3 regions of the Streptomyces sp. bgisy100 genome follow, and region 3 is predicted to be linked to each of the others. Evidence: riboswitches for the same ligand, from Rfam matches in the RefSeq annotation. Region 3 holds a riboswitch; each other region holds the start of a gene.
What was found. A riboswitch is a leader RNA that binds a small molecule or an ion and turns the genes downstream of it on or off. The one in region 3 is predicted to bind glycine.

Region 1 (2,242 bases), on a different contig from region 3:
CCCGGCGGTCCAGCAGGACGGCCGAGGCGCAGCCGTCCGGCAGCCGCCCGGCCTCCAGCTCCCGCACCAGCCGCCCCACGGCGCGCCGGTGCCGGGCGAAGGCGTACCCGGAGACCCCGCGCCCGCGCGAGGCCTGCCCCTCCAGGGCGACCCGCGGCTCCACGTCGAGCAGCGCCAGGTGCAGGGAGCGGCCGCGCCGGCGCGCGTCGCGGGCCAGCCAGCGGCGCACCCAGGCGAGGCTGCCGCAGTCGTGCACCACGACGCTGTCGCCGGAGCGCAGCGCGCGGCGCAGCCCGGCGTAGTGCGCCAGGCGGACGAGGGGGCGGTAGACGGCGTACGGGAGCAGCGCGGGCATCCTGCGCTCCCAGCGGTCCCGGGTGTCCTGCGAGTCCACCCGGTGGACCCGGGCCCCTGCGTGCTCCGGGGCGCCGGCCGCCCGCCGGATCAGGGTGCTCTTGCCGCTGCCGGGCAGGCCGGAGACGACGAGCACGTCCCCGGCGGGGTAGCGCAGCGCGGCGGCCGGGCGCCCGCGCAGCTCCGTGGTGCCGGCCAGGCGGCCGGGGCGGACGACGCCCGGGGCGGCCGGGGCGGCCGGGCCCGTCTGGTGGGGCACCGCGCCGAGCCCGACCCCCGAGGCTGTCGCAAACGTTCCGTGGCTCTGCACCGTGATCGTCCTCCCAGGTCCGGTCACTGCGGCTGCCGCAGAGTTTCAAGAAAAGGTAATGCCATACAACCGCCTTATCCCCCGCCCGCAGGGTCCGAAAGTGTCACAGGCGTGCAATGATGTGCGCGCAAACTCCATACCGGCCGCTTGTAACCCGCGCGGGAGAGTCTCCGGACCGGCAGTGTGCCGGGCGCCGGAGCGCCGAAGGAGCAAGTCCTCCCTTGAATCTCTCAGGCCCCGTACCGCGCAGGCGAGGCACATCTGAAAAGCGGGCCGCCGTGGAGCGGTCCCACCCAAGGTGCAAGCTGTGACCCGCCTGCCGGGTCGTGGCGAACCTCTCAGGTTCCGATGACAGATGGGGAGGCTGTGTTGTTGTCGACAGAGCCTCGCCACCCTTGCTTGGGAGCCTGAACATGACCGATGCATCACGCCGTACCGCCCTCGATGCGCTGCACCGCGGGCTCGGCGCCACCATGACCGACTTCGCCGGCTGGGACATGCCGCTGCGCTACGGCAGTGAGCGCGACGAGCACCTGGCGGTGCGGACCCGCGCCGGACTCTTCGACCTCTCCCACATGGGTGAGATCACCCTGACCGGCCCGGAGGCCGGGGCGCTGCTGGACTACTCCCTGGTCGGCAATCTCTCCGCGCTCGCTCCCGGCCGCGCCCGCTACACCATGATCTGCGACGACCGGGGCGGCATCCTCGACGACCTGATCGTCTACCGGCTGGCCGACGAGGAGTTCATGGTCGTCGCCAACGCCTCGAACGCGCAGGTCGTACTGGACGCGCTGACCGAGCGCGCGGCCGGCTTCGAGGGGGCCGCGGTGCGGGACGACCGGGAGGCGTACGCCCTGCTGGCCGTCCAGGGCCCGGAGTCCCCCGGCATCCTGAAGTCGCTGACCGACGCCGACCTGGACGGGCTGAAGTACTACGCCGGTCTGCCCGGCACCGTGGCCGGCGTGTCCGCGCTGATCGCCCGGACCGGCTACACCGGCGAGGACGGCTTCGAGCTGTTCGTGGCGCCCGGTGACGCCGAGGCGCTGTGGCAGGCGCTGACGGAGGCGGGCAAGGACGCGGGCCTGGTGCCGTGCGGCCTGTCCTGCCGGGACACCCTGCGCCTGGAGGCGGGCATGCCGCTGTACGGGCACGAGCTGACCACGGACACCACCCCGTTCGACGCGGGGCTGGGCCGGGTCGTGAAGTTCGAGAAGACCACCAACGACGGCCGCTTCGTGGGCCGTGAGGCCCTTGAGGCCGCGGCGAAGCGGGCCGAGGAGGCCCCGCCGCGCAAGCTGGTCGGCCTGATCGCCGAGGGCCGCCGGGTGCCGCGCGCCGGGTACCCGGTGGTGGCCGCCGGCTCCGGCACCGTGATCGGCGAGGTCACCTCGGGCGCCCCCTCGCCCACCCTGGGCAAGCCCGTCGCCATCGCCTATGTGGACGCCGAGTACGCCGCGCCCGGCACCGAGGGGGTCGCGGTGGACATCCGCGGCAGCCACGAGCCGTACGAGGTCGTCGCCCTGCCGTTCTACAAGCGGCAGCGCTGACGTCTGCGCCGGCGGCGCGCCGACGTCGCGG
Region 2 (2,242 bases), on a different contig from region 3:
AGTCGGCCGGGGAGGCTGCGGGCGAACGTGTCGCGCACCGCCATGAAGCCGGCGTGCGGGCCGCCGAAGCCCATGGGGACGCCGAACCGCTGGCTGTTGCCCACCGCGATGTCCGCGCCCAGCTCGCCGGGCGAGGTGAGCAGGGTGAGGGCGAGGAGGTCGGCGGCGACCGTGACGATCGCGCCCAGCTCATGGGCCCGCTCGATGACCGGGCGCAGGTCGCGCACCTGCCCGGAGGCACCCGGGTACTGCAGCAGCACACCGAAGACACCGCGCTCGGCGACGTCCGCCGGGATGCCCTCGGAGAGGTCGGCGACGACGACCTCGACACCGGTCGGCTCGGCGCGGGTCTCGATGACGGCGATGGTCTGCGGCAGACAGTCGGCGTCGATCAGGAAGACGCCGTTCTTCACCTTGCCGACCCGGCGGGACAGCGCCATGGCCTCGGCGGCGGCCGTGCCCTCGTCGAGCAGCGAGGCGCCCGAGGTGGGGAGCCCGGTCAGGTCCGCGACGACGGTCTGGAAGTTCAGCAGCGCCTCGAGGCGGCCCTGCGAGATCTCCGGCTGGTAGGGCGTGTACGCCGTGTACCAGGCGGGGTTCTCCATCACGTTGCGGAGGATCACCGGCGGGGTGAAGGTGCCGTGGTAGCCGAGACCGATCATCGGCGCCAGCACCTCGTTGCGCTCGGCGAGGCCGCGCAGCTCGGCGAGGACCTCCGCCTCGGTGCGGGCGTCCGGCAGGGCCAGCTCCCCGGCGTTCTTGATCACGTCGGGGACGGCGGCGGCGGTGAGCTCGTCCAGGGAGCCGTAGCCCACCTGGGCGAGCATCTTCGCCTGCGCCCCGCTGTCGGGTCCGATGTGGCGCTGCTCGAAGGGAGTGCCACGTTCCAGCTGGGAGAGTGGGATGCGATCGGCGGTCATCTGCGGAGGCCTCCTGGTCGACGCGACCTGCGAGGGGCACCACGGCACGGGTGCCCGGACGGCCTCCCCCTCTGTCATCTCGACCTGAGAGCTTCACCGGTCCGCCGGGGCGGTCCGGTTTTCACCGTCGGTGAGGAGGGGTTCCGGCGCAATACACGGCCGATGCCCGCCCTGCTTTCCAGAGTGACCTCGTCCGTGCGGTACGTGTGCCTGAGAGATTCCGGGGAGGATTTGCTCCTTCGGCGCCTCCTATTGCTGCTGGAGGACTCTCCCGCACGGGGTCTGCAGCCATTTGCCAGCGTACCAGTGGCTCTCCGGGCCGGTCGCTCGAGTGGCCGAGGGGCGGAATGTGCCCTTTCGTAGTTCTCGTAGAGGATCTGCGAACAGCGGGAGGGACCGTGCAGACCGATATCGATCCGCGGAGCCTGATCGGCCGCAAGGCATTCGACCTCGACGGAGCGAAAATCGGCACCGTGGACGAGGTGTATCTGGACGACGCGACCGGCCTCCCGGAATGGGCCGCGGTGCGCACCGGCCTGTTCGGGCGCGACGCCTTCGTCCCGCTGGAGCCCAGCGAGATCGTCGACGACACCCTGCGCGTCCCCTACCACCGCGCGCTGATCAAGCGCGCACCCGACTTCGGCGTGGGCCGCCATCTCTCGCCGGAGCAGGAGCTGCAGCTCTACCACCACTACGGGCTCGACGCCACGTCCCCGGAGGACGGGCCTGACCCCGACGACCAGGACTTCGGGCGGCTGGCGGGCAACGACGACTGACCGCCCGCACCGGTCGCCTCCGGCCGGCCCTCCGGGGCAGCGGCCTCCCCCGGGCCGCCGGGTGTCAGCGGCAGGGGCTCGGACGGCTCCAGGTCCGGGTCGTCGACGGGGAAGGTCCGCACCCGGCCCGGCGCCGACCAGGGCTGCTCGAACCGCACGGTGACCCGGCCCACTCCGCTGCCCTGCACCCAGCCTGGCCCCAGCTCCGCATGGCGCACATCGTGCCCCGGCACCCAGCGGCGCGCCGGCTCCACCGCGATCTCCCCCGCTTCGGGCGCCACCGGAGCGGGCCCCGTCGGCGGCTCCTCGGCCCGCTCCCCGTCCGCGGCGGCCGCGGCCGCCTCCAGCGCCGCGGCGGCCTCTGCCGTGGCGGCCTGGGCGAACAGGTCCTCCTGCGTGAAGTCGGCCAGCCCCGTGACCCCGACGCCCAGCAGCCGCACGCCCCCGGTGGTGTCCACGAGCTCCAGGAGCCGCGCGGCGGCCTCCCGGATGACCGTGGGGTCGTCGGTGGGGCCGCGCTGGGTCTCGGACCGGGTCAGCGTGGAG
Region 3 (2,242 bases):
GAGCGGCGTTTTCGCAGCTCAGGGTGGGCATCCTGGGGCGATCCGTTACCGCGCATGTGCACCGAGCAGACCCTTGACGGCGGTGTTCCGCTGCCCGTACGTTGCCTCCCGAAGGACCCGACAACCACATACACCGCTGACGATTCTGCGCGGGAGAGCCACGTCATCCGATGACATGGCGCCGAAGGAGCAAATCCTCCCCGGAAACTCTCAGGCCTCGATACCGCGTGGCGGAGGCGGACTCTGGAAAGCAGGCGCTCACGCGTCTCGCCCACGGTGCAAGCCGCGGACATCCCCGCGGTGAAGCTCTCAGGCCCATGACAGAGGGGGAGGCTCACTCGCCGCGCGGGCTCCTGCCCGTGCTCGACCCGAGGACGTCTCCATGGCTGCCGTTCCCCCGCCGCCGCTCCGGCCGGCGACCACACCCGGATCACCTGCGCCACTGCCGCGAGCGTGTCGGCGTCCGGCCCGGTCCTGTCCATGACGGTGAACCGCGTCGGCCGCGTCCTCGTCTCCGCGGGGCTTGCCCGATCGGTGCCCGCACGGCCTGCCCGATAGGTCTCCGCGCGGCCCGTCCGACCGCTCTCCGCACCCCTGTCCGATGGCCGGCCTGACCGGGCCGTCACCAGGGCCGTCAGGGCGCCGACCGCCCTGACCCCGCCATGCCCCCGGCCTCACCGCCGGGCCCGAGTACTCCCGGCCTCACCGCCGGGCCCGACAACTCCACATCGCGCTGTTCGAACCGAAGCGGGAGAGCCCTCGCCCATCCCGGCGGGGCGCCGAAGGAGCAACTCTCCCCAGAATCTCTCAGGCCCAACTACCGCTTCGGCGAGGCGACTCTGGAAAGACAGGACGTCATGTCCTGCGCCCACGGTGCAAACCGCCCGACCCGGTGGTGAAGCTCTCAGGTACCGATGACAGAGCGGGGAGGCCGCCCGTCCACGGCACCGCGATCGCGGTGCCCCCACAGGGAGCCTCCCACCATGACCTTTCCCGAGTCCTCCGCGCCGGGTGCGTTCGTCACCCGTCACATCGGTGTCGACGACGCCGACCGCACCAGGATGCTGGCCGAAGTCGGCTATCCGACGCTCGCCGCCCTCATCGACGCCGCCGTCCCGAGCGGCATCCGGAGCACGTCCGGCCTGAACCTGCCGCCCGCCGCCACCGAGTCCGAGGCACGCTCCGAACTGCAGGAGCTCGCGGACCGGAACACCGTGGCCGTCCCGATGAACGGACTGGGCTACCACGCGACCACCACACCCGCCGTGATCCGGCGCAACGTGCTGGAGGACCCGTCGTGGTACACCGCCTACACGCCCTACCAGCCGGAGATCAGCCAGGGCCGGCTCGAAGCACTGATCAACTTCCAGACCATGGTCGGAGACCTCACCGGACTGCCGACCGCCAACGCGTCGCTGCTCGACGAGGGCACGGCGGTCGCCGAGGCCGTCACGGTCATGCGTCGCGTCGCCCGCAAGGGCCGCCCCCGCGTCCTGGTCGACCGCGACACCCTGCCGCAGACCCTCGACGTCCTGCGCACGCGTGCCGCCGCGGTCGGCGTCGAGGTCGTCGAGATCGACGTCGCCGAACCGCTCCCGGAGGACGACTTCTTCGGGGTGGTGCTGTCCTACCCCGGCTGCTCGGGAGCCGTCCGCGACCTGCGCCGGGTGACCGCCGCGGCGCGGGAGCGTGGGGCGCTGGTCACGGTGGCCGCCGACCTGCTGGCGCTCACGCTGCTCGTACCGCCGGGGGAGTACGGTGCCGACATCGTCGTGGGCTCGTCCCAGCGGTTCGGTGTCCCGCTGTTCCACGGCGGGCCGCACGCGGGCTACATCGCGGTCCGTGAAGGGCTCGAACGCCACCTGCCCGGCCGGCTCGTGGGCGTGTCCGTGGACAACGCCGGCCGGCCGGCGTACCGCTTGGCGCTGCAGACCCGCGAGCAGCACATCCGCCGCGACAAGGCGACCTCCAACATCTGCACGGCGCAGGTCCTGCTCGCCGTGGTCGCCTCGATGTACGCCGTCTACCACGGCCCCGACGGCCTGACCGCGATCGCCCGACGGACGCACCGGCACGCCACGCTCATCGCCGCGGGTCTGCGGGACAGCGGGGTCACGGTGGTGCACCGGGAGTTCTTCGACACCCTGCTCGTACGGGTCCCCGGCCGCGCCGAGGAGATCGTTGCGGCCGCGCACGACCGAGGGCTGCTGCTGCGGCTGGTGGACGGCGACCACGTCGGCGT

Region 1: linked by a shared signal. The riboswitch ahead of gcvT (glycine cleavage system aminomethyltransferase GcvT) and the one ahead of gcvP (aminomethyl-transferring glycine dehydrogenase) in region 3 are both predicted to bind glycine.
Region 2: linked by a shared signal. The riboswitch ahead of gcvP (aminomethyl-transferring glycine dehydrogenase) and the one ahead of gcvP (aminomethyl-transferring glycine dehydrogenase) in region 3 are both predicted to bind glycine.

What each region holds. Positions count from the first base shown of each region.
Region 1 covers NZ_JBYITE010000025.1:70,566-72,807, reverse strand. The annotation lists gene AC3EQ1_RS18255 (AAA family ATPase) at 1-670, opposite strand, end outside; glycine riboswitch at 814-919, shown strand; gene gcvT (glycine cleavage system aminomethyltransferase GcvT) at 1,078-2,211, shown strand.
Region 2 covers NZ_JBYITE010000030.1:84,751-86,992, forward strand. The annotation lists gene gcvP (aminomethyl-transferring glycine dehydrogenase) at 1-920, opposite strand, end outside; glycine riboswitch at 1,109-1,204, opposite strand; gene AC3EQ1_RS20465 (PRC-barrel domain-containing protein) at 1,319-1,696, shown strand; gene AC3EQ1_RS20470 (DNA polymerase IV) at 1,612-2,242, opposite strand, start outside.
Region 3 covers NZ_JBYITE010000070.1:20,251-22,492, reverse strand. The annotation lists glycine riboswitch at 141-236, shown strand; glycine riboswitch at 242-326, shown strand; glycine riboswitch at 739-833, shown strand; glycine riboswitch at 834-931, shown strand; gene gcvP (aminomethyl-transferring glycine dehydrogenase) at 984-2,242, shown strand, end outside.